DNA from 2 places in the Nocardioides daphniae genome. Region 2 is predicted to be linked to the other one. Evidence: predicted binding sites of a transcription regulator. Region 2 holds the regulator's gene; the other holds the start of a gene.
The links. The regulator HrcA, encoded in region 2, represses chaperone genes, less so after heat shock. The targets are predictions, from matches to a motif close to TTGGCACTCGNNNNNNNCGAGTGCCAA.
Positions count from the first base shown of each region.

Region 1: a site for HrcA is predicted at 9,286-9,312, ahead of groL (chaperonin GroEL). Genes of this name have one in related genera too.

Region 1 covers NZ_CP038462.1:2,883,063-2,897,269, reverse strand. Annotated here, with positions in the region: gene E2C04_RS14235 (FMN-binding glutamate synthase family protein) at 1-686, shown strand, start outside; partial or broken gene E2C04_RS14230 (alpha,alpha-trehalose-phosphate synthase (UDP-forming)) at 649-2,065, opposite strand; gene E2C04_RS14225 (DUF3263 domain-containing protein) at 2,226-2,522, shown strand; gene E2C04_RS14220 (LytR C-terminal domain-containing protein) at 2,532-3,026, shown strand; gene otsB (trehalose-phosphatase) at 3,101-3,949, shown strand; gene E2C04_RS14210 (OsmC family protein) at 3,955-4,431, shown strand; gene E2C04_RS14205 (GDYXXLXY domain-containing protein) at 4,438-4,923, opposite strand; gene E2C04_RS14200 (DUF2157 domain-containing protein) at 4,920-6,131, opposite strand; gene E2C04_RS14195 (ATP-grasp domain-containing protein) at 6,207-6,683, shown strand; gene E2C04_RS14190 (ATP-grasp domain-containing protein) at 6,629-7,072, shown strand; gene E2C04_RS14185 (TadE family protein) at 7,194-7,625, shown strand; gene E2C04_RS14180 (TadE/TadG family type IV pilus assembly protein) at 7,622-9,208, shown strand; gene groL (chaperonin GroEL) at 9,472-11,097, shown strand; gene E2C04_RS14170 (hypothetical protein) at 11,216-11,665, shown strand; gene E2C04_RS14165 (NAD(P)/FAD-dependent oxidoreductase) at 11,675-12,907, shown strand; gene E2C04_RS14160 (MFS transporter) at 12,923-14,207, opposite strand, start outside.
Region 2 covers NZ_CP038462.1:2,367,462-2,381,668, reverse strand. Annotated here, with positions in the region: partial or broken gene lepA (translation elongation factor 4) at 119-1,986, shown strand; gene E2C04_RS11645 (AMP-dependent synthetase/ligase) at 2,223-4,046, shown strand; gene hemW (radical SAM family heme chaperone HemW) at 4,159-5,376, shown strand; gene E2C04_RS11635 (DUF4870 domain-containing protein) at 5,395-6,066, opposite strand; gene E2C04_RS11630 (DUF3097 domain-containing protein) at 6,092-6,946, opposite strand; gene E2C04_RS11625 (MBL fold metallo-hydrolase) at 7,044-7,907, opposite strand; gene hrcA (heat-inducible transcriptional repressor HrcA) at 8,043-9,068, shown strand; partial or broken gene dnaJ (molecular chaperone DnaJ) at 9,117-10,300, shown strand; gene E2C04_RS11610 (16S rRNA (uracil(1498)-N(3))-methyltransferase) at 10,308-11,051, shown strand; gene E2C04_RS11605 (Gmad2 immunoglobulin-like domain-containing protein) at 11,167-12,099, opposite strand; gene E2C04_RS11600 (histidine triad nucleotide-binding protein) at 12,195-12,548, shown strand; gene E2C04_RS11595 (PhoH family protein) at 12,648-13,688, shown strand; gene ybeY (rRNA maturation RNase YbeY) at 13,685-14,143, shown strand; partial or broken gene E2C04_RS22065 (hypothetical protein) at 14,171-14,207, shown strand, end outside.

The sequences.
Region 1 (14,207 bases), 520 kb from region 2:
CCGGCCTGCCCGTCGGGATCAAGTCGGCCGTGGGCAACATGGACTTCTGGGACGAGCTCGTCGAGCTCATGCAGCCGCGCACCCGCGGCGTCGACTTCGTCAACATCGACGGCGGCGAGGGCGGCACCGGCGCTGCGCCGATGGTCTTCGCCGACTCGGTCGCCTACCCGTTCCGGGTCGCCTTCTCCGAGGTCCACAAGCGGTTCGCGGCCGCCGGGCTGACCGACGACGTCACCTTCATCGGGGCTGGCAAGCTCGGCCTGCCGGAGAACGCGCTGGTCGCCTTCGCGCTCGGTGCCGACATGGTCAACGTCGGGCGCGAGGCCATGCTGTCGATCGGCTGCATCCAGGCCCAGAAGTGCCACACCGACCACTGTCCGGTCGGCGTCGCCACCCAGAACCCGCGCTACACCCGGGGCCTCGACCCGACGTCGAAGACCCAGCGGCTGGCCAGCTACGTCCTGGCCCTGCGCCGCGACCTGCTCAAGGTCTCCGAGGCGGTCGGCGTGGTGCACCCCGGCCTGCTCACGCCCGACGACATCGACATCCTGGACGGTCAGCGCTCGGCCGTGCCGCTGCGCGAGCTCTACGGCTACCAGCCGGGGTGGGGCGAGCTCGGGCCCGGTTTGCGCGACGAGCTCGTCGAGGTCATGGCGCGTCTGGGCGAGGACCAGAAGGGCCGCTGAGGTCACCGAGGAAGTTGGCGGCCCAGCGGGCCACGTCGTTCTCCTTGACCTGGGCCCGCATCGCGCGCATCCGGCGGCGACGCTCCTCCGGGCTGGCGCGGTGCGCCTCCAGCAGGGTCGCCTTCATGCCGTTGATGTCGTACGGGTTGACCATCCAGGCCTGCCGCAGCTCGTGCGCGGCACCGGCGAACTCGGAGAGGACCAGCGCCCCCTCGTCGTCGAACTTGCAGGCCACGTACTCCTTGGCGACCAGGTTCATGCCGTCGCGCAGCGGGGTCACCACCATCACGTCGGCGGCCCGGTAGAGCGCGGCCATCTCCTCGCGGGGGAAGGACGCGTGCTGGTAGTCGATCGCGGGCGGCCGAAGTGGCCGAGGTCGCCGTTGATCCGCCCGACCAGGCGGTCGGTCTCGTCGCGCAGCAGCCGGTACTGCTCGACGCGCTCGCGCGACGGGGTGGCGACCTGGACGAAGATCGACTCGTGCACGTCGAGGTGCCCCTCGGCGATGAGCTCGGAGTAGGCACGCAGTCGCGCGTAGATGCCCTTGGTGTAGTCGAGCCGGTCGACCCCCAGGAAGAGCGTCTCGGGGTTGCCGAGCTGCTCGCGGATCTCCTTGGCGCGGGCCTCGACGCCCTCCGAACGGGCGAGGGTCTCGAACTCCTCGGCGTCGATGGAGATCGGGTACGCCGCGGCGCGCACCACGCGCCCGTCCGGCATCTGCACGGTGTCCTTGTGGGTGCGGTGGCCGACACGGGAGCGCACGGACGGATGAAGTTGTGTGCGGCGCCCGGCAGCTGGAAGCCGATCAGGTCGGCGCCGAGCAGGCCCTCGAGGATCTGACGGCGCCACGGCAGCTGGGCGAAGAGCTCGGCCGGCGGGAAGGGGATGTGCAGGTAGAAGCCGATCCGCAGGTCGGGGCGGAGCTCGCGCAGCATCTGCGGCACCAGCTGGAGCTGGTAGTCCTGCACCCAGACCGTCGCACCGGGCGCCGCGACCTCGACGGCGCGCTCGGTGAAGCGGCGGTTCACTTCGACGTACGCGTCCCACCACTCGCGGTGGAACTGCGGCTTGGCGATCACGTCGTGGTAGAGCGGCCAGAGGGTGGCGTTGGAGAAGCCCTCGTAGAAATCCTCGACGTCCTCGGCGCTGAGCGCCACCGGGACCAACGTGAGCCCGTCGGACTCGAAGGGCTCGATCTCCTGGTCGATGCCGCCGGGCCAGCCGACCCAGGCGCCGTGCTGGGCACGCAGCACCGGCTCGAGCGCGGTCACCAGGCCGCCGGGGGAGCGGCCCCAGGTGGTCGTGCCGTCCGGGTTGATGACCTCGTCCACCGGGAGACGGTTGGCCACGATGACAAGGTCTGCTGTGGCGGTGGTCACGGGTACACCCTATGCAGCGCGTCCAATCGCGTGCACCTACGGCTGTGCCGGGCGGCGGCGGCGCGTCGCCCGGCGCGCCGCCAAGCGAATGACATCGTTGTGGTTCGTCACCTACAGTGGACGCAGCAGCACGGATCGACGCACCCACGGGGAGACGCACATGGACGCCGCCAACGCCCTCCAGGGCAACGGAGCCGATCAGGCCACCGGCCTGAGCGAGCGCGACCGCGACATCCTGGAGTTCGAGCGCCACTGGTGGAAGTACGCCGGCGCCAAGGAGCAGGCGGTCCGCGAGAAGTTCCACATGAGCTCGACGCGCTACTACCAGGTGCTCAACGCGCTCATCGACTCCCAGGCTGCGCTGGAGGCCGACCCGTTGCTCGTGCGTCGCCTCCGCCGCCTGCGTCAGCAGCGCCAGCGCCAGCGCTCCGCCCGCCGCCTCGGCTTCGAGATCTGAGGCGTGGTCGTGAGCCCCCTGAACTCGCGCCGTCGCAACGAGCGCGGCGTCGCCTTCCCCTCGCCGGTCGTCATGCTGAGCGTCATCGCCGTGGCGATGGCCGGCTTCGCCTTCGTCGCGACCAAGGACGCCCCCGAGCAGGAGCGCAAGGTCGAGAACGTCGCGAAGACCGCGCCCACCCCGACCCCGACGCCCACCCCGTCGGCCACCCCGACCAAGAAGCCCAAGCCCAAGCTCGACCGCAGCAAGGTCTACGTCGAGGTCTACAACAACTCGGGCATCACGGGCCTCGCCGGGCGTACGGCTTCCAAGATCACCGCCGCCGGCTGGCAGGTCGTCGGCTCCGACAACTGGGTCGGGCACATCCCCGAGCCGACCGTCTACCACCCGCCGCGGCTCAAGGCCGAGGCCAAGCAGCTGGCCCTCGACCTCGGCATCCGCCGCACCAAGGTCGCCGTCGCGCCGATGAAGCTCGACCGCCTCACCGTCATCCTGACCGGCTGAGCGCGCACCACGCCCGCGTCGGCGTGACCACGTTCACGCTCGACCGCTGGGGATCGTCTGGTTGAGTAGGGCGCATGGAGCTCAACGACCCCACGGCATCCGCGCTGTACGAGGCCGTGGTGCGCTCGGGCGGTGACCTCGTGGTCGGTCTCGACTTCGACGGCACCCTCGCCCCCATCGTCGAGGACCCCACCCAGGCGCACGTCCACCCCGACGTCCCCGACCTCCTGGTTGCGCTGGCTGACCGGGTGCGCGGCGTCGCGGTGGTCACCGGCCGCCCGGTCCGCCAGGCGCTCGCCCTCGGCGACCTCGACCAGGTCGGCACCCGGATCGCCGAGCGGCACCGCTCCTTCATCGTCCTGGGGCAGTACGGCAACGAGCGGTGGACCGCCGTCGACCGCCGCGTCGTCTCGCCCCGGCCCCCTGCCGGCCTGGCCGGCTTCCTGCGCGAGGTGCCCTCACTCGTACGCCGTGCCGACGCCGCCGACGCCTACGTCGAGCCCAAGGGCCTCGCGGTCGCGCTGCACACACGGCGCCTGCCTGACCCGGTCGGCTCCTTCGCCCGCCTGCTGCCGCTGGTCGCCGACGCCGCCACCCGGCACGGCCTCGCCGTGGAGCCGGGCCGCCTCGTCGTGGAGGTGCGCGCGCCCGGCATGCACAAGGGGCTCGCAGTGAGCCGCCTGGCCGAGGAGTGGAGTGCCAAGGGCTTCCTCTTCGCCGGTGACGACCTGGGTGACGTCGAGGCCTTTACCGAGCTGCGCGCCATGCGTGACGACGGGATCGCCACCATGGCGGTCTGCTCCCACGGCGGCGACGGACCCGAGGAGCTGGAGGAGATCGCCGACCACGTCGTCGACGGCCCTGAGGGTGTCGTCGACTTCCTCAAGGGGCTCGTCGCCGACCTCGGCCCGCAGGCCGGGTGAGGGCGGTGGCCCAGCACACCTATGAGCTCGCCCTCGCCTGGACCGGCAACCGCGGCACCGGCACCTCCGGCTACCGCGACTACGCCCGCGACGTCGTCGCGAGCGCGCGGGCCGGCGACAAGCTGGAGCTGCTGCTCTCGGCCGACAAGCCCTTCCGCGGCGACCCCGGCCGCTGGAACCCCGAGGAGCTGCTGGTCGCCGCACTGAGCGAGTGCCACCTGCTGTCGTTCCTGCACGTCGCAGTGGTGCACGGGGTGACGGTCACGGCGTACGCGGACCGACCGGTCGGCACCATGAGCCAGGAGGGCATCGGCGGGCGTTTCACCCGGGTGCTGCTGCGCCCCGAGGTCACCGTCGTCGACCCGGCGCACGTCGAGCTGGTGCCGCAGCTGCACCACGAGGCCTCACAGGCGTGCTTCATCGCCTCGTCGGTCAACTTCCCCGTGGAGCACGAGCCGGTCACCCACGTCGCCACCGGCTGAGCTGCCTCACCGCTCGCGCAGGCCCACGATCGCGGCGTTGCCGCGGGAGTCGATCTTCACCTCGGCGATCGCGCCCTTGTCGCGCATCGCCTCCTCGAGGCGGCGGGCCTCGGCGGAGTCGGCGAACCACGACTCGATGCCGCAGCTGAACGGCCACCCGGCGGGGGAGCAGGTCAGGTAGGTGCCGGAGTCGGGCCGGTCGGTCGTCCAGTCGGTGGCCTTCATCAGGCCGTCGGACTCCTCGATGACCACGAAGACGTCCTGGTCGTACGAGGGCTGGCGCCAGGAGTCCGGCGGTTGCAGGTCGGGGTAGTCGAGGTCGACGTACGCCCCGCGGAACGGGTCCATCGGGTCGACCGGTGAGACCGCGAGCTCGTAGGTCTCGCCGGTCGTCCGGGCCGACAGCTGGGGGGCCACCGCGACACCGACCAGCACGAGCTGGGCCACGGCGACGCCGGCGACGAGGAGGCTGCGCCTCTTGGTGGGCTTCATCGGTCTGCTCCGTCCTCGAGGGCGGCGGCGAGTCGCCGCCGGCCACGGTCGAAGGCCCACCCCGTGCCGAGGAAGACCAGGCCGAGGACGAGGAAGAGCCACGCCCCCTGGATCACGGCGGCGACCACCGCGAAGCTCTGGAAGGTCGTGAAGATGACCAGGGCCAGCGTGGCGATCGCGGCCAGGGCCCCCGAGTCACGCAGCGTCCCGACCACGGCGACCCCCGCGGCGACGAGCACGTAGGCGACCACGGCGACCGCGGTGTGCGCCCAGGTCGCGAGCGTCATCTCGTCGGCGGACTCGCCCGCCTGCCAGGCCGCCAGCAGCATGGCGACGCCCAGGGCGGCGACACCGCCCAGCAGCTCGAGCCGCGACATCGTCTCCCTGGCCCGCAGCGCGCCGAGGGCCAGCGCCACCCCCGCGAGGGCGATGAGGGCGAGGTTCCACCAGCGGGTGGTGAGCTCGACGTCGTCGTCCACCGGCAGGGCGGAGATGAAGAGGGCGACCAGCAGCAGGGCTGCACCGACCGCACGCCACACCCAGGCGAAGGCCGGGCGTCGGGTGTCGTCCAGGGCGGCGAGGCCGAGGGCGACGAGCGGGGTCAGCGCCACGACCAGCACCACGTCGGCGAAGCTCGGGCCGTGCACCAGGCCCTGGGAGATGCTCCAGCCGGCGAAGCCGGCCACGCCGATGACCAGCGGACCGACGGCCCGGAAGGCGTACGCCTGGATCAGCGCCGCCGCCCCCCACAGGCCGACGAGCTTGGGCTCGTACGCCGGCACCTGCAGGCTCTGCGCCGCCTGGAAGATGACGCCGCCGATCGCGAAGGCGGCCATCAGCCGCAGGGCGCCGACCAGCAGGCGACCGGCGCCGCGGGAGGCGGCCACCTCGGCGCCGACGAGCAGGCCGAGCCACAGCACGGTCACGCCGAGGAAGCGGAGCAGCGGCGGCACCGCGTCGAGGTTGGCCGCGACCAGCCAGATCAGGCCGACCCCGACGAAGACCGCGCCGAGGGCGAGCAGGAGCCGGGTCAGTGAGAAGACCCGCGACTCGTGGTAGCGGCCGAGGATGGCAGCGGCCTGCTCCTCGTTGAGCAGGCCCTCGGCCCGCCACTCGGCCACCTCGTTGCGCAGCCACTCCAGCTGCCGCCCGGAGACCGCCTCGACCGGTGGGCTCGCCGGCTCGGGCGTGGGAACAGTCGTCGTCATGGGGCAAGAGTGCCGCTGAACTCACCGATTGACCATGAGGTGCCCTACTCAGCCACGCGTGTCTAGCATCGGCGCATGAAGATCGTGCTCGCGACCTGCAGCGCCTTCCCCGCCGGCGAGCCCGGCCACGAGCGGCTCGACGCGGCGCTCACCGCCCGCGGTGCCGACGTCGAGTGGTCGGTCTGGGACGACCCCGAGGTCGACTGGGCCGCCGCCGACCTGGTCGCGGTGCGTGCCACCTGGGACTACATCGAGAGGCCCGAGGAGTTCCTGGCGTGGGCGCGACGGGTGGAGGGCGTCACCCTGCTCACCCACGGCAGCGACGTGATGGCCTGGAACATGGACAAGGCCTACCTGGTCGCACTGGCGGAGGCCGGCGTCGTGCCGGTGGTGCCCTCGCGCCTGCTGCACGGGCCCGACGACCTGGCGCGGGCGCGCGCCGACTGGGGCGACGTGGTGGTGAAGCCGCGCGTGGGTGCCGGGGGAGTGGGGTGGTCGTGGTCGAGTCCGCGCAGCCCCTCGACACCCTCGACCTCCCCGACGGGGCACTGATGGTGCAGCCGCTGGTGGCCTCGGTGCGCGACGTCGGCGAGATGTCGGTCTTCGTGCTCGGCGGTCGGGCCGCCAGCCAGGTGCACAAGGTGCCGGCGGCCGGCGAGGTGCGGGTCCACGAGCACCTCGGGGGCACCTACGTCCGTGTCGCCCCCGACGAGACGGTGGTCGGCACCGCACTGGCCGGCTTCGAGGCGGCGGGCGCCGCGGTCGGACGCGCCCTCGACTACGGACGCGTCGACCTGCTCCACCACGACGGCCGGTGGCAGGTGAGCGAGGTCGAGCTGATCGAGCCCGCGCTCTATCTCGAGCTCTGCGAGGAGAACGTCGAGCCGTACGTCGACGCCCTGCTGCGGCGCCTCCCGGCACCCGTGCGTGCGGCGGACTAGACCGCGTACGCAGCAAATTTCGGTTTCCGAGGACTGGCCCGCGGCTGGTGCCTAATCTTCAGGATGCGGTGCCCTGGACCCTGGGCGCGCCGTCAGTCTGGGAGTGGAAGCGGAGGGACGCATGGTGCTCGGACGCAAGAGGCGTGGTGAGCGTGGTGAGCGTGGTGCAGCGGCGGTGGAGTTCGCCCTGATCCTGCCCATCTTCTTGATGCTGCTCTTCGGCATCATCGACTTCGGTTACATGATCAACCGGGGCTCGATGATCAACAACGCTGCGCGCGACGCCGCTCGCGCGGCCTCACTGAAGTCCACCCAGGCCGAGGTGGTGGCGGTGGCCACCAACGCGACCCGTTCGGTCGGAGCGGTGACGGTGACCGTCTCCTGCAAGCGCCCGCCGGCCAACACGTCGTGCGGCGCCTACGACGCCAACCGGCTCAGCGGCGACACCGCGGTCGTGAAGATCGCCTACCAGCACAAGATGCTGACGCCGGTCGGGATCTTCTTCCCGGGCGGCTTCGACCTCACCCGCCAGGCAGAGATGAGAATCGAATGACGACGAGGAACGTGCTCTCCCGCTTCGCCGCCCGCGTGGCGGGCCGCCGTGACGAGAAGGGCGCCTACGCGATCCTCTTCTCGATGGTCCTGGTCCTGCTCATCGCGCTGGCCGCCATCTCCGTCGACATCGCCAGCCAGGTCTCGGCTCGCCAGCAGCTCAAGGACACGCTGGACGCCGCGGCGCACGCCGGCGCCTACGCGTTGCCCGAGCAGCAGGGCGACATCCAGACGATCGTCGGCGACATGGCGCGCGCCAACGACATCAACACCAGCGTGACCACCGACCTGTGGTGCGTCATCGCCTCCACGGGTGCGACCAAGGCCCCGCAGTACACCCAGATCCCGACCACGTGCAACCCGCACGGCACGCGGCCCTACGTGGGCACGAAGTGCGACGAGTTCGTCTGCTTCATCCCCTGCGACCCGTCCCGCACGGCCAGCACGGGTGGTGCGGTGAAGTGCAACACCGTGCGCGTCGCCGACTCCAAGGTCGTGCCCTACGCCTTCGCGCCAGCCATCGGCTACGACGAGGGCAACACCGGGGCGGTGGTCTCGATCGCCTGCAAGGGCACGTGCGGCAACGACGTGCCCAACCCGCTCGACATCTTGGTGATGGCCGACCGCACGCCCTCGATGGTCGACGGTGACCGTGAGCAGATGAAGGCCGCCATCGAGAGCTCGCTGACCGTGATGAACCCGGAGCTCCAGTACGTCGCGCTCGGCACGATCCACAAGAGCGACCCGCGGCGGATGAACAAGCTCAGCACGGAGGTCTGCACGAGCGCGGAGTCCGGCGTCCAGCAGCAGACCAGCAGCAGCTGGCCCTACAGCCCCCTGTGGAACACCGACAACACGCCCAAGCTGGAGACCACCAACTCGCCGACCTCGGGCAGCTGGATCGCGTCGCCGTTCTCCAACGGCTACCTGACCGGGCCCAGCGGTACCATCGTGGCCACCGACCCGCTGGTCAAGTCGGTGAAGTGCATGCCGGGCGCCAAGAGCGGCAACTACGGCACGCACCTGGCGTCGGCGCTCAAGGGTGGTGCCCGCTACCTGCTCGGCAACACGCCCAACAACCTTTCGTCGCTGCCGGCCCGTCCCGGCCCGGCGCCGAAGAAGGTCATCATCTTCGAGACCGACGGCTCGCCCGACGAGGTGTTGACCAACGGCTACTACCGCCTCTCCAACTCCACGGACTTCGGCGCGGGCCGCAACGCGACCTACGGTCAGCAGGGCTGCAACAACCTGGAGAAGATGGCCGACGAGGTCAAGGCCAAGGACGTCCTGATCATCACCATCGGCTTCGGCGCCGCCGTGAGCAACACCAGCACCGGCCGCTGCATCTCGGGCAACACGAGCACCTCCCGGCTGCGCGACGTGCTCGCACGGGTGGCGTCCAAGGCCCCCGACGGCAACCCGTCCACCGCCTCCGACTGCAGCGACCCGGTCAAGCGCACCCAGGAGAACGCCGACGGCGACTACTTCTTCTGCGCCGCCAGCGGCTCGGAGCTGGAGACGATCTTCCGCTCCGCCTTCGGCTCGCTCAGCAAGGGCATCAAGCTCATGAAGATGCCCGCCTGAGCGCGCTCGTCACCCACGCACGACTCGTCGACGGCGTCGCCCCACTCCGGGGCGGCGCCGTCGCCGCGTACGAGGCGTTTGCACTCGCTTGGGTCGAGTGCTAAAACTGGCATTGGCACTCTCGCCACGAGAGTGACAACGCGCACCGGTGACGCTGAGGCACCGACTGCGGCGGGAAGGGTCCGTCGTACGTCCGGGGTCGTCCGTCGCGGGCAGCCCGCCGGCGCGACAACCACGAACTCCGAAAAGGAATCGCAGGAGTCATGCCTAAGCTGATTGCTTTCAACGAGGAGGCCCGCCGCGGCCTCGAGCGCGGAATGAACACGCTCGCCGACGCGGTCAAGGTCACGCTCGGTCCCAAGGGTCGCAACGTCGTCCTCGAGAAGAAGTGGGGCGCCCCCACGATCACCAACGACGGCGTCTCCATCGCCAAGGAGATCGAGCTCGAGGACCCGTACGAGAAGATCGGTGCCGAGCTCGTCAAGGAGGTCGCCAAGAAGACCGACGACGTCGCGGGTGACGGCACCACCACCGCCACCGTCCTGGCCCAGGCCATGGTGCGCGAGGGTCTTCGCAACGTCGCCGCCGGCGCCAACCCGATGGGTCTGAAGCGCGGCATCGAGGCTGCGGTCGCCGCCGTCTCCGACGAGCTGCTCTCCATGGCCAAGGACGTCGAGACGAAGGAGCAGATCGCCTCCACCGCCTCGATCTCGGCCGCTGACACCACCGTCGGCGAGATCATCGCCGAGGCGATGGACAAGGTCGGCAAGGAGGGTGTGATCACCGTCGAGGAGTCGAACACCTTCGGCCTCGACCTCGAGCTCACCGAGGGCATGCGCTTCGACAAGGGCTACATCTCGGCCTACTTCGTCACCGACCCCGAGCGCATGGAGACCGTGCTGGAGGACCCCTACGTCCTCATCGCCAACTCCAAGATCTCCAACGTCAAGGACCTGCTGCCCCTCCTCGAGAAGGTCATGCAGTCCGGCAAGCCGCTGGTCATCATCGCCGAGGACGTCGACGGCGAGGCCCTGTCGACCCTGGTCGTCAACAAGATCCGTGGCACCTTCAAGTCCGTCGCCGTCAAGGCCCCGGGCTTCGGTGACCGCCGCAAGGCCATGCTGCAGGACATCGCGATCCTCACCGGTGGCCAGGTCATCTCCGAGGAGGTCGGCCTCAAGCTGGAGACCGCTGGTCTCGAGCTGCTGGGCCAGGCCCGCAAGGTCGTCATCACCAAGGACGAGACGACCATCGTCGAGGGCGCTGGCGACGCCGGCCAGATCGAGGGCCGCGTCAACCAGATCCGCGCCGAGATCGACAAGTCCGACTCCGACTACGACCGCGAGAAGCTCCAGGAGCGCCTCGCCAAGCTGGCCGGCGGCGTGGCCGTCATCAAGGTCGGCGCGGCCACCGAGGTCGAGCTCAAGGAGCGCAAGCACCGCATCGAGGACGCCGTCCGCAACGCGAAGGCTGCCGTCGAGGAGGGCATCGTCGCCGGTGGTGGCGTCGCGCTGGTGCAGGCTGCTGCCGTCGCCTTCGACAACCTCAAGCTCGACGGTGACGAGGCCACCGGTGCCAACATCGTCCGCGTGGCGACCGAGGCCCCGCTCAAGCAGATCGCGATCAACGCCGGTCTCGAGGGTGGCGTCGTGGCGGAGAAGGTCCGCAACCTGGAGGCCGGCCACGGCCTCAACGCGGCCACCGGTGAGTACGTCGACATGATCGCCAACGGCATCATCGACCCCGCCAAGGTGACCCGCTCGGCCCTGCAGAACGCCGCCTCCATCGCAGCGCTGTTCCTGACCACCGAGGCCGTCGTGGCCGACAAGCCGGAGAAGGCCGCCCCGATGGGCGACCCGACCGGTGGCATGGGTGGCATGGACTTCTGATCGGAGCCCAGCTTCTGATGCATCCCTGACCGGGAACCGCTCCGGTCACAGCAGGACCCCGTCGCACGCGAGTGCGGCGGGGTCCTCGCTTTTCGGCACCCCGGTTACCTTTGGCGCCATGAGCGACCTCCTCACCCGCGTACGGGACCTCGAGTCCACCGAGTCCCGCCTCGTCCAGGCCGCCGCCACCGGTCTCTTCACGGTCTTCGTCTCCCCGCGCCGGCTCCAGGGCCGCCCACTGAACGCGGTGCACGCCCTCACTGGCCTGGCAGGGGTGGCCGGAGGTGCCCTCGCGATCGGCGAGTCGGCCTCCCCGGGCCAGCGGGCCGCGGCCGGTGCGCTGGTCGGCGCCACGGTCACCGGAGCCAGCGTGCTCGGAATGGCCGCCGACCGCCGTCTCGAGGGGTGGCTGCGCGGCAAGGGTGTGCGGCACCCGCGGCTCTGGTTCGGCGTGGTCGCGGCGCTCGCCACCTGGTCGACCAGCGCCCCGCGGGCCACCGAGGAGTCCGAGGCGGAGCCTGACGCGAAGTCCGACGCGAAGGGTGGCGCAGAAGCCGATCACAGGTGATGCTGTGGCATGCCTTACGCACCCCAGCACGTCGTCGTCGTCGGAGCCGGCATGGTCGGCCTCTCCACCGCCTGGTTCCTGCAGGAGCACGGCGTCCGGGTCACGGTCCTTGACCGGACCGGTGTGGCGGCCGGGTCGTCGTGGGGCAACGCCGGCTGGTTGACGCCCGGGCTTGCCACCCCGCTGCCGGAGCCGGCGGTGCTGCGCTACGGCATCCGGGCGGTGGTCAGCCCGAGCTCGCCGGTCTACGTGCCGCTGACGGCCGACCGGCGGCTGCTCGAGTTCCTGGTCCGCTTCGCCCGCAACTCGACGATGCCGCGCTGGCGCCGCGCGATGGGAGCGTTGGTCCCGGTGAACTCGCTGGCCCTGGACGCCTTCGACCTGCTCGCCGCGGGCGGCGTCGAGGCGCCCACGCACGAGGCGGAGTCGTTCATCGCCGCCTACCGCACGGCCGAGGAGCGGTCGACCCTGCTGGAGGAGATCGAGCACATCCGCGCCAGCGGCCAGCCGCTGGAGTACGACGTGCTCACCGGCGACGAGGCCCGCGCGATCGAGCCGTCGCTCTCCGACGAGGTGGGCGTGGCGCTGCGGCTCCACGGACAGCGCTACGTCACCCCCAACTCCTACCTGCTCGCCCTGGGCGCCTCGGTGGAGGAGCGCGGCGGACGGATCGTCGCCGGACTGCGCGTCGGTGCGATCACCGACACCGGCTCGGGCGTGGTGGTGGCGGGCGAGTCCTACGACGCAGCGGTGGTGGCGACCGGCGCCTGGCTCAACGTGCTCGCGCGACCCTTCGGCGTACGCCTGCCCGTGCAGGCCGGACGTGGCTACTCGTTCACGGTGCCGGTCGAGTCGGTGCCGCACGGCCCGGTCTACCTGCCCGCCCAGCGGGTGGCCTGCACGCCCGCGGGTGACCGGCTGCGGGTGGCCGGGATGATGGAGTTCCGCCCGGCCGACGCCGGCCTCGACACCCGCCGCATCACCGCCATCGTGGAGGCCGCGCGGCCGTTCCTGCGCGGTGCCGACCTCGACCGCCGCCGGGACGAGTGGGTGGGGTCGCGGCCCTGCACGCCCGACGGGCTGCCGCTGGTCGGGCGTACGAGGTCGGAGCGCGTGCACGTCGCCGGCGGCCACGGGATGTGGGGCATCACGCTGGGACCGGTCACCGGGCGCCTGCTCGCCGAGTCGATCGTCACCGGGACGTCGCCCCGCGAGCTGGCCCCCTTCGACCCGCTGCGCTGAGCTCGCCGCCGGGCGTCAGCTCGGCTTCGGGGCACCCTTGCGGGCGTAGCGCACCCAGGTGATCACCACGCACATCACGGCCCACGCGATGCCGATGGCGTAGAAGCCGACCGGGCCCAGCGTCGTGACGCCGATGCCGAAGAAGAACGGTCCGAACGCCGCGATCGCCGCCGTCCACCCGATCACGCCACCGGCCTGCCGCTTCTCGAAGATCATCGGCATCTGCTTGAAGGTCGAGGCGTTGCCGATGCCGGAGAAGAGGAAGATCGCCAGCATCCCCCACAGGAACTGGTTGAAGCCGCTCTCCAGGGTGGCGGCCGAGGTGGTGTCGGGGGTGAGCGCGGGGATCGTGAAGGCGATCGAGACGATCAGGCCGATCCCGGACACCAGGGTCCAGACAGCCCCGCCGGTGCGGTCGGTGAGGGGAGCGAAGAGCACGCGGGCGCCGGCCCCGACCAACGGGCCCAGGAAGACGTACTTCACGACGTCGGGCACTGCGTACCCGTCGACCAGGACGGTCGCCTCGCCGCCGGTCCCGGAGACGATGTCGGGGTTGGAGATGCCGTAGAGGTCAGCCATCAGCAGGCCGAACTGCGCCGCCAGCCCGGCGAAGGTGCCGAAGGTCATGATGTAGAGCAGCGTCATCAGCCAGGTGTCGACGTTGCCGAAGATGTCGAACTGCTGGCGGATGTTGGCCTTGATCGGCACCGACTTCAGCATCGTCCACGCCAGGATCGCGGCGATCACCATCAGCGGGATCCAGATGAAGGCCGCGTTCTGGTACCAGACCTCCTGCGCCTCCTTGCCCGGCATCGAGATGGTCTGGGAGCTCCCGAAGAAGGCCAGCCACGAGAAGCCGATCAGGTAGGGCGTGAGCAGCTGCACCGCGGAGACGCCGAAGTTGCCGATGCCGGCCTGCAGGCCGAGTGCGGTGCCCTGCTTCGACCTCGGGAAGAAGTACGACGTGCTCGGCATGAAGCCCGAGAACGCGCCGCCGCCGACGCCGGCGAGGAAGGCCAGCACCATCAGCTCCCAGTAGGGGGCGGTGGGCTCCTGCACGCGCACGCCCCACCCGAGGGTCGAGAAGACCAGGAGCAGCGAGGTGAGGGCGACCATCTTGCGGGTCCCCATGATGGGCGGGAGCACCATCCACACCAGCCGGAAGAGTCCGGCCGACAGGCCGGGCATGGCCGCCATCCAGTAGAGCTCGGAGGTCGTGAAGGAGTAGCCCAGCGGGTTGAGCTTGGGGATCAGCGCGCTGGGCAGGAACCACGCGGCGAAGGCGAGGAAGAGGGCGAAC
Region 2 (14,207 bases):
TGCCCATCCTGCCGGACCACCTCGCGCCGGCAGCGGCGACGCGCAGCGGGGGTTCGGCTCTGGCCGGTCGGCGTGGGAGAATGGCGCGATCCCGTCCGTGCCTGTGAGAAAGCAGCAGATGAGCCCGAACCCCGCGCCGATGCCCGGCTCGACCCCGTCGTCGATCATCCGCAACTTCTGCATCATCGCCCACATCGACCACGGCAAGTCGACGCTGGCCGACCGCATGCTGCAGCTCACCGGCGTCGTGGGGGAGCGCGAGGCCCGCGCCCAGTACCTCGACCGCATGGACATCGAGCGCGAGCGCGGCATCACGATCAAGTCGCAGGCCGTGCGGATGCCGTGGACGGTCAAGGACGGCAACGAGCAGGAGGCCGAGCCCGGCACCTACGTGCTCAACATGATCGACACCCCCGGGCACGTCGACTTCACCTACGAGGTCTCCCGGTCCCTCGAGGCGTGCGAGGCAGCGATCCTGCTGGTCGACGCCGCTCAGGGCATCGAGGCCCAGACGCTGGCCAATCTCTACCTGGCGATGAACGCCGACCTGCACATCATCCCGGTGCTCAACAAGATCGACCTGCCGAGCGCCAACCCGGAGAAGTACGCCGCCGAGCTCGCCGGCCTGGTCGGCTGCGAGCCCGAGGAGGTGCTGCGCGTCTCCGCCAAGAGCGGCGTGGGCGTGGAGGAGCTGCTCAACGAGATCGTCAAGCAGACTCCCGCTCCGGTCGGCGACGCCGACGCTTCCGCCCGGGCCCTGATCTTCGACTCCGTGTACGACACCTACCGCGGCGTCATCACGTACGTCCGGGTCGTCGACGGCGAGCTCACCCACCGCGACCGCATCAAGATGATGTCGACCGGTGCGACCCACGAGCTCCTCGAGCTCGGGTGATCAGCCCCGAGCAGGTGAAGGCGAACAAGATCGGCGTCGGTGAGGTGGGCTACCTCATCACCGGTGTGAAGGACGTCCGCCAGTCGCGCGTCGGTGACACGATCACGACCCAGCACAGCGGTGCGACCGAGTCGTTGGGCGGCTACAAGCACCCCAACCCGATGGTCTACGCCGGGCTGTACCCGATCGACGGCGACCAGTTCGGCGACCTGCGCGAGGCGCTCGAGAAGCTCCAGCTCAACGACGCGGCCCTGACCTACGAGCCGGAGACCTCCGGCGCGCTGGGCTTCGGCTTCCGCTGCGGCTTCCTCGGCCTGCTCCACATGGAGATCACCCGCGACCGCCTCGAGCGCGAGTTCAACCTCGACCTCATCTCGACGGCCCCCAACGTGGTCTACGAGGTCATCATGGAGGACGGCTCCCAGCTCGAGGTGACCAACCCGAGCGAGTTCCCCGAGGGCAAGATCCACGAGATCCTCGAGCCGGTCGTGCGCGCGACGATCCTGTCGCCGTCCGACTACATCGGCACAATCATGGAGCTGTGCCAGCAGAAGCGAGGCACGCTGCTCGGCATGGACTACCTCTCCGAGGACCGCGTGGAGATGCGCTACACCCTGCCGATGGGTGAGATCGTCTTCGACTTCTTCGACCAGCTGAAGTCGCGCACCAAGGGCTACGCCTCGCTCGACTACGAGCGCAAGGGCGACCAGGCCGCCGACCTGGTCAAGGTCGACATCCTGCTCCAGGGCGAGCCGGTCGACGCGTTCAGTGCGATCGTGCACCGCGACTCGGCCTACTCCTACGGCGTGATGATGGTGGCCAAGCTCAAGGAGCTCATCCCGCGCCAGCAGTTCGAGGTGCCGATCCAGGCCGCCATCGGTGCCCGGGTGATTGCCCGCGAGAACATCCGCGCCATCCGCAAGGACGTGCTCGCCAAGTGCTACGGCGGTGACATCAGCCGCAAGCGCAAGCTGCTCGAGAAGCAGAAGGAGGGCAAGAAGCGCATGAAAATGGTCGGTCGCGTGGAGGTGCCCCAGGAGGCCTTCGTCGCGGCGCTCGCCACCAGCGGCGGCGGCGAGACCAAGAAGTAGCGCCCACCTCGTACGCCCTCCCGGCGTCGTCGGAACCCCTCGGTCGTCCGAGGGGTTTCGCGCATTTCGGGGATTCTCGAGCCCGGTGGGCCGGTTGTGGCACCTATTTCGCACTCGAGGCGTGGAATGGCTACCGGTGAGTTGCAGAGTGATCTAGGTTACGTCCCACAAAGGTCAGCAAGTCCTTCACGGACGTCGGAGGGCGTCCGCACATGGCACCGATGCAGGGGAGACGCATGCCCATCACGTATGACACCAGTTTCGTGGACACGATGCTGCCGAACACGGCAGTCCAGTTCTGGGACCGGGTCGCCAAGTCAGCCGACCGGGAGGCGTTCCGCTACCCGACCAAGGCGGAGACCTGGGAGTCAGTCACCTGGGCGCAGGCTGGTGAGCTGGTCAGCAAGCTGTCCGGCGGCCTCCTCGCGCTGGGGCTGCAGCCCGAGATGCGGGTCGGCATCACCTCCGGCACCCGCTACGAGTGGCTCCTGGCCGACCTCGCGATCGGGTGCGCCGCCGGCGCCACCACCACGGTCTACCCGACGACCAACGAGGAGGACACCGCGTACATCCTCGCGGACTCCGAGTGCCGGGTCGTCTTCGCCGAGGACGACGAGCAGATCGCCAAGCTGCGCAACCGCAAGTCCGAGCTGCCCTACGTCGCGAAGGTCGTGACCTTCGACGGAACCGCCGACGGCGACTGGGTGATCAGCCTCGAGGAGCTCGCCGCCCTCGGCGAGGCCCACCTGGCGGCCAACCCGGGCCTGCTGGAGCAGAAGGCGGCCGAGATCCGCCCCGACCAGCTCGCGACGCTCGTCTACACCTCGGGCACCACGGGCCGCCCCAAGGGCGTGCGCCTGCGCCACTCCTCGTGGGTCTACGAGGGCACCGCCATCGCCTCGATGAACATCCTCAGCGAGGACGACCTGCAGTTCCTGTGGCTGCCGATGGCCCACGTCTTCGGCAAGGTGCTGATGTCGACGCAGATGGCGTGCGGCTTCGCCACCGCGATCGACGGTCGCGTGGACAAGATCGTCGACAACCTGGCCGTCGTGCAGCCCACCTTCATGGGTGCCGCCCCCCGCATCTTCGAGAAGGCCTACGGCCGCATCGTCACGATGCAGGAGGCCGAGGGTGGCCTCAAGGAGAAGATCTTCAACAAGGCCTTCGAGGTCGGTCGCGAGTACGAGCGCCGCAAGGCCGCCGGCGAGAAGATCCCCGCCGGTCTCAACTTCCAGCACAACCTCTTCGACAAGCTCGTCTACTCGAAGATCCGCGCCCGCTTCGGCGGCCGCGTGCGCTTCTTCATCTCCGGCGCCGCCGCCCTCAACAGCGACATCGCCCAGTTCTTCAACGTCGCAGGCATCCAGATCCTCGAGGGCTACGGCCTCACCGAGGTCTCGGCCGGTGCCTTCGTCAACCACCCCGACCACAACAAGTTCGGCACCGTCGGCCTGCCCTTCCCGGGCACCCAGGTCAAGCTGGGCGACGGCGACGAGGTCCTGATCAAGGGCCCCGGCGTCATGGAGGGCTACCACAACCTCCCCGAGGAGACGAGCAAGGCGCTGGACGCCGACGGCTGGTTCCACACCGGCGACAAGGGCTCGCTCGACGAGGACGGCCTGCTCACCATCACCGGCCGCATCAAGGAGCTCTTCAAGACCTCCGGCGGCAAGTACGTCGCCCCGCCGGCGATCGAGGCCAAGTTCAAGGCGGTCTGCCCCTACGCCAGCCAGTTCATGGTCTTCGGTGAGGGCCGTCAGTACTGCGTCGCCCTCGTCACCCTCGACCCCGACGCGATCCAGCCGTGGGCCGAGGAGAACGGCCTCTCGGGCAAGTCGTACACCGAGATCGTCAACAGCCCCCAGGCGCAGGAGATGGTCGAGGGCTACGTCAAGGAGACCAACGCCCAGCTCAACCGCTGGGAGACCATCAAGAAGTGGCGCCTGCTCGACCACGACCTGACCATCGAGTCCGGCGAGCTGACCCCCTCGATGAAGGTCAAGCGCAACGTCGTCCAGGCGAACTACCAGGACCTGCTCGACTCGATGTACGACTGACAGGTTCGTCCGGACAGGACAGCCGAAGGGCGTCGACGCGACTGCGTCGGCGCCCTTCGTCGTCCGTGCAGCGGTTTTCCTCCCGACCGAGGCCCTGTGGTGGGATGGGGCCGTGCCTTCCGCCCTCCCCGACGGTGAACCGGCCCCCGAGGACGGGGCACTTCCACCGACCGCTCTGCACGGGGCCGATGAGCGCGAGCTCGGCTTCTACCTGCACGTGCCGTTCTGCCGGGTGCGGTGCGGCTACTGCGACTTCAACACCTACACCGCGCCCGAGCTGGGCGACGTCGCCGGGGCCTCGATCGCCTCGTACGCGGCCGCTGCCGCCACCGAGGTCCGACTGGCCCGGCGCGTGCTGGCCGAGGACACCCGCCGGGTCTCGACCGTCTTCTTCGGCGGCGGGACGCCCACGATGCTGCCGGCCGAGGACCTGGTCTCGATGCTGCGCGCGGTCTCCGACGAGTTCGGCCTGGTCGACGGCGCGGAGGTCACGACCGAGGCCAACCCCGACTCGGTCACCCCCGAAAGCCTGGCCGTGCTGCGCGAGGGCGGGTTCACCCGCCTCTCCTTCGGCATGCAGTCAGCCGTGCCGCACGTGCTGGAGACCCTCGACCGCACCCATGACCCGCTCCGGGTGCCGCGTGCCGTCGAGTGGGCCCGTGCCGCCGGCTTCGAGGAGGTCAGCCTCGACCTGATCTACGGGACTCCCGGCGAGAGCCTCGCCGACTGGCAGACCTCGCTCGAGGCGGCGCTGGCCTGTGCCCCCGACCACGTCTCCGCCTACTCCCTGATCGTCGAGCAGGGCACGGCGCTGGCACGCCGCGTACGCCGTGGCGAGCTGCCGATGCCGGACGAGGACGACCTGGCGGACAAGTACGACGTCGCCGACCGCGCGCTCCGGGCGGCCGGCCTGGAGTGGTACGAGGTCTCCAACTGGGCCAGGCGTCCGGAGAGCCGGTGCCAGCACAACCTGCTCTACTGGCGCGGGGCTGACTGGTGGGGCGTCGGGCCCGGGGCCCACTCCCACGTCGGAGGCGTGCGCTTCTGGAACGTGAAGCACCCGGCGGCCTACGGTCGGCGCCTGGCCGAGGGCCTCAGTCCGGCTCAGGGCCGCGAGGTGCTGACCGCCGCAGAGGCACACACCGAGCGCGTGCTGCTCGAGCTCCGGCTGCGCGAGGGCCTGCCGCTCGACGCGCTCGACGCGGACGAGCGTGCTGCCGTCCCCGGCCAGGTGGCTCAGGGCCTGCTCGTCGAGACCGGCGACCGCATCGTGCTGACCGACCGTGGTCGGCTGCTCGCCGACGGCGTCGTCCGCGACCTGCTGACCTGAGCGGGGCCTAAGCCGGCGTCACGTGACGAAGCGGAAGATCGCTGCGTAGCGGTGGTCCTCGCCGTTGTTGACCTTGACCGCAGCCAGGACGACGGCGACCAGCCACCACACCGCCAGCGGCAGGAAGAGCAGGAGTCCGACGCCGAGCGTGACCAGGGCGAGCACCAGGACGATGGCGCCGTAGATCAGCATCGAGATCTGGAAGTTCAGCGACTCGACCGCCTGACGACGGACGACCGGCGACTCCTTGCCCTTGAGCATGAGGACCGCGAGCGGCACCAGCCAGGCCAGCGAGCCGGAGGTGAAGATGCCTGCGATCAGCGCGCCCCAGTGGGAGGCGGAGGCGAGGAAGCGCTCCTGGGTCGGGTTCATCGGACCCGACAGGGCTGCCCCGAACTGGGGCGCCTGGGGCTGGCCGTAGGAGGGCTGGCCGTACTGCGGCTGCCCGTACTGGGGCTGCCCGTACTGGGGCTGCCCGTACGGCGGCTGGCCCTGCGGAGGCTGGCCGTACTGCGGCTGTCCCGGATGTCCCTGGGGCGGGTACGGGGGCTCGCCCTGCGGGCCACCGTGGGGAGGCTGGCCGTACGGAGGCTGACCGTACTGGGGCTGGCCCGGGGGCGTGGCAGGGGGCTGCGTGCCCGACGGCTGCGTCGGATCGGGCCCCTCGGTCGGCTGCTCGGGGTTGCTCATGACTCCTCCTGGAGCTCGGGGCCCGTCACTCGGCAGTGACGAAGTCGATCAACTCCTCCACCCTACCGAGCAGGGCGGGGTCGAGATCCTGGAAGCCACGCACGCCGCCGAGGATGTGCTTCCACGCCCTGGCGATGTCCGCCTGGTCGCGGTGCGGCCACCCCAGCTGCTGGCAGGTGCCCTTCTTCCAGTCGATGTGGCGGGGCACGGACGGCCACTTCTCGAAGCCCAGGCGCTCTGGCTTGACCGCCTGCCAGACGTCGATGAAGGGGTGGCCCACGATCAGCACGTGCTTGCCCACCTCGGAGCGCATGATCGCCTGCGCGATCCGGCTCTCCTTGGACCCGGGCACGAGGTGGTCGACCAGCACCCCGACGCGCCGACCGGGGCCGGGCCGGAACTCCTTGAGGTGGTCGGCCAGGTCGTCGACACCGCCGAGGAACTCGACGACGACGCCCTCGATGCGCAGGTCGTCACCCCAGACCTTCTCCACCAGCTCGGCGTCGTGGCGACCCTCGACGAAGATCCGGCTCTGCCGCGCCACGCGGGCCTTCGCGTCGTGCACGGCCACCGAGCCCGAGGCGGTACGGGTCGCCTTCTTCGGAGCAGCCACCTGCACCGGCGGCGTCAGAATGACCGGCTTGCCCTCGACCAGGTAGCCCGGTCCCATGGGGAAGGTCCGCCGCTTGTAGCGACGGTCCTCGAGGGTGACGGTGCGCAGGTCGCGGTCGATGCCGACCACCTCGCCGCACCACTCGGTCGTCACCTCCTCGACGACCATGCCCATCTGCACGGGTGTCTCGGTGGCGCGGCCGCGCACGGGGGCGCGCCAGTCGCCGGAGAGGACGTCGGAGCCGTAACGATCGGTGGGGGAAGGCACGGGTCCAACGCTAGGCGCGAGCGCCGACAGCCGTCGGCAGCGTCGGCGGCGTGCCGCCGATCCGCCGTTGATCCGCCGTTGATCCGCCGGCGGCGCCTCAGATCAGCGGCAGGCGCTTCTGGCTCCGGGGGAGGTGCTCGTAGCCCCGGGCCACGGCGTGGACGAGTCCCTCGGGCAGGTAGGGCCACTGGGCTGCGGCGAGGGCGTCGGACTGGCGTACGCCACGAGCCGCGAGGTCGCGGATCGTCTCGGCGACGATGCCCACCGCCGCGCGCTGGTCCTGCACGAACTCCCGGTCGACCGGCGCCCCGTGCCCGGGCACCACGACGGCGGAGGGACGCAGCATCCCCAGCACCGTGTCGAGGGCCAGCGGCCACTCCAGCGGCCAGGAGTCCTCCCCGTAGCACGGGGCGCCGGACTGCTCCACCAGGTCGCCGGCGACGAGCACGTCGGCGTCGGCCACGTTGACGACGACGTCGCCCCCGGTGTGGCCGCGCCCGGGGTGGACCAGCTCGACCAGGCGTCCGCCCAGGTCGAGGACCCGCACCGAGGCGAAGGTGTGGTCCGGTGCGTGCAGCTCGGTCGCGGCGACCTCCTCGTGGTACCCCTCGCTCTCGGGGTGGCCGGCCACCGCCCGGGTCGTCCGCGCCTCGGCCGCGAACGCGGTGAACTCCGCCAGGGCGGTCTCGTGGGCGTGCACCGGCACAGGTCCGAGCGCGGCCAGCACCGCGCCGTTGCCGAAGGTGTGGTCGAAGTGCCAGTGGGTGTTGACGACGCCCAGGAGGGGGCCGGCACCCAGGCCTCGTACGCCGGCGGCCACGTCCTCACCCGCGCTGCGCGAGCCGTGCGTGTCGACGAGCAGGAGGCCGTCGTCACCCCCGATGGCGGTGACGTTGGCGTCGAGCCACGGGCGGCGCGAGACCCACACGCGGTCGGCGACCTCGACGAAGGGGGAGTCCATGCGCGGAGCCTAGCCGCGCGCGCTCGGCATCGGTGGGGACCGGCGGGTAGGCTTGGCACTCGTCCGACGTGAGTGCCAGACCGCCTCGTCGGACGTGAGGACCCACCGCGTCGACGAGGAACAGGAGCAGCCGGCATGTCCCAGGAACGCAAGCTCGCCGTCCTGCGAGCCATCGTCGAGGACTACGTGGCCACCGAGGAGCCCGTCGGCTCCAAGGCCCTGGTCGAGCGGCACGGGCTCGGGGTCTCGCCGGCGACCGTGCGCAACGACATGGCGGCGCTGGAGGACGAGGGCTACATCCACCAGCCCCACACCAGCGCCGGACGCGTGCCCACGGACAAGGGCTACCGCCTCTTCGTCGACCGGCTCGCCACCCTCAAGCCGATGAGCGCCGCCGAGAAGCGGGCCATCGCCACCTTCCTCGACGGCGCGGTCGACCTCGACGACGTCGTCCAGCGCTCGGTGCGCACCCTGTCGCAGCTGACCCAGCAGGTCGCCGTCGTGCAGTACCCGACGCTGTCGCGGAGCACCGTGCGCCACGTCGAGTTCGTGGCGCTGTCGACGACCCGGCTGCTGGTCGTGCTGATCCTCTCCAACGGCCGGGTGGAGCAGCGCATCGTCGAGACCGGCGAGAGCCTGCTCGACGACGACCGCCTCGCGGAGCTGCGTACCCGGGTCAACCGCGTCGCCGCCGGGCAGCGCATCGCCGACGCCTGCACCGCGCTGGGCGAGCTGCCCGGGCAGGTGCCGGCCGCCGACGGCGCCCTCATCACCGCCGTCACCGAGGTGCTGGTCGAGGCGATGTCCGACCACCGTCGCGGGGAGCGGGTCGCCGTCTCGGGTGCCGCGCACCTGGCCCGCCACGGCGACCAGTTCGAGACCTCCGTGCGCCCGCTGCTCGAGGCGATGGAGGAGCACGTCGTCCTGCTCAAGCTGCTCGGCGAGGCCAGCGCCGACGGAGAGCTGACCGTGCGGATCGGCACCGAGGGACCCTTCAGCCAGTTCGCCGCGACGAGCGTGGTCTCGTCCGGCTACGGCCCCGGCAACGACGCCCTGGCCACCCTCGGCGTCGTCGGCCCCACCCGGATGGACTACCCGAGCACCATGGCGAGCGTGCGGGCCGTGGCCCGCTACGTCTCGCGCATCCTCGACGAGGCCTGACGCCCGTCCAACGACCCACCCATCGATCAACCAGTACGAGGAACGACGTTGAGCCAGGACCTGTACGAACTTCTCGGTGTCTCCCGCGACGCTGACGCGGACCAGATCAAGAAGGCGTATCGCAAGCTCGCCCGCCAGCTGCACCCGGACGTCAACCCCGACCCCGAGGCCCAGGAGAAGTTCAAGCACGTCTCCTCGGCGTACGAGGTCCTGTCCGACCCGCAGAAGCGCGCGCACTACGACCGTGGCGGCGACCCGTTCAGCCAGGGTGGGGGCTTCGGCCAGGGGGCCGGCTTCTCGTTCACCGACATCATGGACGCCTTCTTCGGCGGAGCGGCGCCCGGTGGTGCCGGTGGTGGGCGTGGCCCGCGTCCGCGCACCCGCCGCGGACAGGACGCGCTCATCGCGCTCGAGATCGAGCTGGCCGAGGCCGCCTTCGGCGTCACCCGTGAGATCAAGGTCGACACCGCCGTCACCTGCAGCCTGTGCCACGGCGCCGGCACCGCCGAGGGCACCGAGCCCGTCACCTGCGGCACCTGCCACGGTGCCGGCGAGGTCGCGCAGGTCCAGCGCTCCTTCCTCGGCGAGATCCGTACGCTGCGTCCCTGCGCCGCCTGCCGCGGCTACGGATCGATCATCCCGGACCCCTGCCGTGAGTGCTCCGGCGACGGCCGGGTCCGCTCGCGCCGCACCCTGAACGTCAAGATCCCCGGCGGCGTCGACGACGGCACCCGGGTCCAGCTCACCGAGCAGGGCGAGGTCGGCCCCGGTGGTGGCCCCGCCGGTGACCTCTACGTCGAGATCCGGGTCGCACAGCACCCCACCTTCGTCCGCAACGGCAACGACCTGCACTGCACGGTCTCCGTGCCGATGACCGCGGCCGCCCTCGGCACGACGCTCACCCTGCCCCTGCTCGAGGCCGACATCGACGGCTCCGACGACGGCGAGGAGAAGGCCGAGCGCGAGACCACCTACGACCTGGAGGTCCGTCCCGGGACCCAGTCGGGCACCGAGCAGGTGCTCCGCGGCAAGGGCGTCCCGGGCCTGCGTGGTGGCCGCGGCGACCTGATCGCCACCGTCGTCGTGGAGACGCCCACGAAGCTCGACGCGCGCCAGGAGGAGCTGCTCCGCGAGCTCGCCACCCTGCGCGGCGAGGAGGCGCCGAGGGCACCATGCGCTCCAGCCAGAAGTCGGTCTTCGGGCGTCTCCGCGACGCCTTCGGCAACCACTGAGCAGGCCATGACGCTCCCCGTGCACGTGGTCGACGACCTGGCAGGCGTGACGGTCGGCGCCACCGTCGCGGTCACCGGTGACGAGGCGCACCACGCCGTGGCGGTGCGGCGCCTCGCGGTCGGGGAGCGTGTCGTGCTGACCGACGGCTCCGGCCGGTCCGTCACCGGGCCTGTCTCCAGCACCGCCAAGCGTGCCTTCGACCTCGTCGTCGAGGAGCTCGACGACGCTCCTCGCCCCGAGCCGCGGGTCACCGTGGTCCAGGCGCTGCCCAAGGGCGACCGCGGGGAGCTCGCGGTCGAGGTGCTCACCGAGGTGGGCGTCGACGTGGTGGTCCCGTGGGCAGCCTCCCGCTCCGTCGCCGTGTGGCGTGGTGAGCGGGCCGCGAAGTCCCACGCCAAGTGGTCCTCCACCGCGCGCGAGGCGGCCAAGCAGGCGCGACGGGTCTGGCACCCGGAGGTGACTGCGCTGTCGAGCACGAGCGACGTCGTGGCCCGGATCGAGGCGGCCGACGTCGCGCTGGTGCTGCACGAGGACGCGATGTCGGCGTTGTCGGCCGTCGAGCTGCCGGAGCGGGGCGAGGTCCTCGTCGTCGTGGGTCCCGAGGGAGGCGTGGCCCCTGAGGAGCTGGAGGCCTTCGCCGCGGCGGGGGCCGTGACCGTACGCCTGGGGCGCGAGGTGCTGCGTACCTCCACCGCGGGCGTGGTCGCCGTCGGCGCCCTGCTCTCGCGGACCCGGCGCTGGAGCACCTGACCGCTGGGTGCCCGCCGGACGGGACGAGGCCCCGCCGACCGGCTGGTCGGCGGGGCCTCGTACGTCAGGGCCACGCAGTCAGCGTGGCGTCAGGGCGGCGGCAGGGCGGGGTCGGTCAGTTGACCACGAAGTCCTTGGAGTCCTCGGTCGGTCCACGGCCCTCACCCTCGGAGGGGTCGGAGGTCCGGGCGACGAACGTGTACTCGCCGGGCTCGAGCTGGGAGATGTTGATGGTGATGTCCCACGGGTAGAGGCGGTCCATCCAGCCGTCGGCGGTGGCGAAGCCCTCGAGGACGACGGTGTCGCCCTGACGGATCTCCCACGGCACGTTGGCCTCGTAGGAGCTCGCGACGCCCTCGACGACCAGCTCGTCGCCGGTGACGGCAGAGCCCTGCGCCGGGACGGTCACGTTGAGCATCGACATCGTGTTGATCCACTTGGCCCGCTTGACCGGCTCGGTCACGTCCACGCCGAAGAGGGTGGTCGGGAGCGGGTCGGACTCGGTGCCGTCGGTGGACTCCGGCTGCGGGCGGACGAACTTCACCGGGGCGTTGCTCTGCTCGACGCCCTGGAGGGTCATCACCATCTGCTGGATCGCCAGCCTGGCCTCGGCCTCGGGCATGCCGTCGGGGCGCTCGGTGAACGCGTCACCCTTGAGGGTGACCGTGATCAGGTTGCCGGTCACGGCGGCGCGCTTCACGGCGCCGCCGGGCCACAGGGTCCGGTAGTCGGGGTCGAGCGGCTCGCCGCCGTCGACCAGCCGGGCTGCCTCGGTGAGGGCCTGGCCCTCGACCTGCTGGAACTCGCGGAACAGGCGGACCTGGCCCCCGGCGTCGCCGGCGTAGTACAGCGGGACCGCCACGGTGATCGGCGCGGGCGCCTCGGACGAGTCGTCGGAGGGGGACGGGGTGGCGTCGGGGGTGGACTCGGTGGTCTCCCCGGAGGTGGTGGACTGCTCGGTGCCACAACCGGCCAGGGTCAGTGTCGCGACGGCCAGGGCAGCGGCGATCGCGCGCCGGCGGTGGCGCAGGCTGGACAAGGTGCTCATGTACCCAACGGTAATCACCACCCCCTGATTGCGTGGGCGTTCGGGTCAGGCCAGCCCTGTGATCCACGCATCATCGCCCGTCCTAGGGTGGGGCCATGAGCACTCCCGACGCCGACTGCCTCTTCTGCAAGATCGTGGCGGGCGAGATCCCGGCCACCGTCGTCCACGAGTCGCCGTCGACCGTGGCCTTCCGTGACGTCTCGCCCCAGGCGCCCACCCACGTGCTGGTCGTGCCGCGGTCGCACCACGCCGACGCGGCCGCGCTGGCGGCAGCCGAGCCGGCCACCGTGGCCGACCTGGTCAGCGCTGCTGCCGAGGTGGCCCGCGCCGACGGGGTCGGCGACGACTACCGGCTGGTGTTCAACACCGGCGCGGGCGCCGGCCAGACGGTCTTCCACACCCACCTCCACGTGCTGGGTGGGCGCCCCTTCACCTGGCCGCCCGGCTGAGCCGAGCCCCGGTCACGGCGTCGCCCCGATTCTCGGTGGGCGGCGTGACGCCGCTCCCGTAGCATGGGGAAGATCCCGCTGCCGACGCTGAAAGCATCCATGTCTGAGTCACCCCTCCTCACCAAGCACACGGTGGTCGTCCCGCCCAGCGTCAACATGGTCAGCGTGCTCGGCCCCGGTGACGAGTTCCTGTCGCTGATCGAGGATGCCTTCGAGGCCGAGATCCACGTCCGCGGCAACCGGATCACCTTCCACGGTGAGCCGCAGGAGGTCGCGCTCGCGGAGAAGCTGCTGGACGAGGTCGTCACCATCATCCGCACCGGCCAGGGGATCACCCGCGAGACCGTCGAGCGGATCATCGGCATGCTGCGCACCGCCGCCCCCGAGAGCCCCTCGGAGGTGCTGAGCCACAACATCCTGTCCAACCGGGGCCGCACGATCCGTCCGAAGACGCTCAACCAGAAGCGCTACGTCGACTCGATCGACCAGCACACGATCACCTTCGGGATCGGCCCGGCCGGCACGGGCAAGACCTACCTGGCGATGGCCAAGGCGGTCCAGGCCCTGCAGAACAAGCAGGTGAGCCGGATCATCCTGACCCGTCCCGCGGTGGAGGCGGGCGAGCGCCTGGGCTTCCTGCCCGGCACGCTCAGCGAGAAGATCGACCCCTACCTGCGCCCCCTGTACGACGCGCTGCACGACATGATCGACCCCGAGACGATCCCGAAGCTGCTCGCCGCCGGGACCATCGAGGTGGCACCACTGGCGTACATGCGCGGACGCACCCTCAACGACGCGTTCATCATCCTCGACGAGGCGCAGAACACCTCGCCCGAGCAGATGAAGATGTTCCTCACCCGACTGGGCTTCGGCTCCAAGATCGTGGTCACCGGTGACGTCACCCAGGTCGACCTCCCGGGCGGCGTGAAGTCGGGCCTCAAGGTCGTCGAGCTGATCCTCACCGGCGTCGAGGACGTCGTCTTCAACCGCCTGACCAGCGGTGACGTCGTGCGCCACCGCCTGGTCGGCAAGATCGTCGCCGCGTACGACGAGTTCGACGCCCGGAGCGAGATCGCGGCCAGCCGTCGCGAGGGCTCGTCCGCCCCCAGCAGGAGCAGCAAGAAGGAGAGCCGTCCGTGAGCATCGAGGTCCTCGACGAGTCCGGGTACGACCTGGACGTGCAGCACCTCTCGGCCCTGAGCCGTTTCGTGATGGACGCCATGCGCGTCCACCCGCAGGCCGAGCTCTGCATCAAGGCCGTCGACGAGGAGACCATCGCCGAGCTCAACGAACACTGGATGGAGAAAGAGGGCCCCACCGACGTGCTGGCCTTCCCGATGGACGAGCTGCGGCCCGGCCTGGTCAACGAGGAGCCCGAGGAGGGCGTGCTCGGCGACCTGGTGCTCTGCCCCGTGGTCGCCGAGCGCCAGGGCGAGACGGCCGGCCACGGCACCCTCGCCGAGATCGAGCTCCTCACCGTCCACGGCATCCTGCACCTCTTGGGCTACGACCACGCCGAGCCCGAGGAGCACAAGGAGATGTTCGGCCTCCAGGACCAGCTGCTCGCGCAGTGGCGCGCCCGGCCGTCCGAGTGACACCCTGCGAGAGCTGAGGAGCGCCACGTGAGCGGGGTCTCCCTGCTGGTCACGGTGGTCGTGC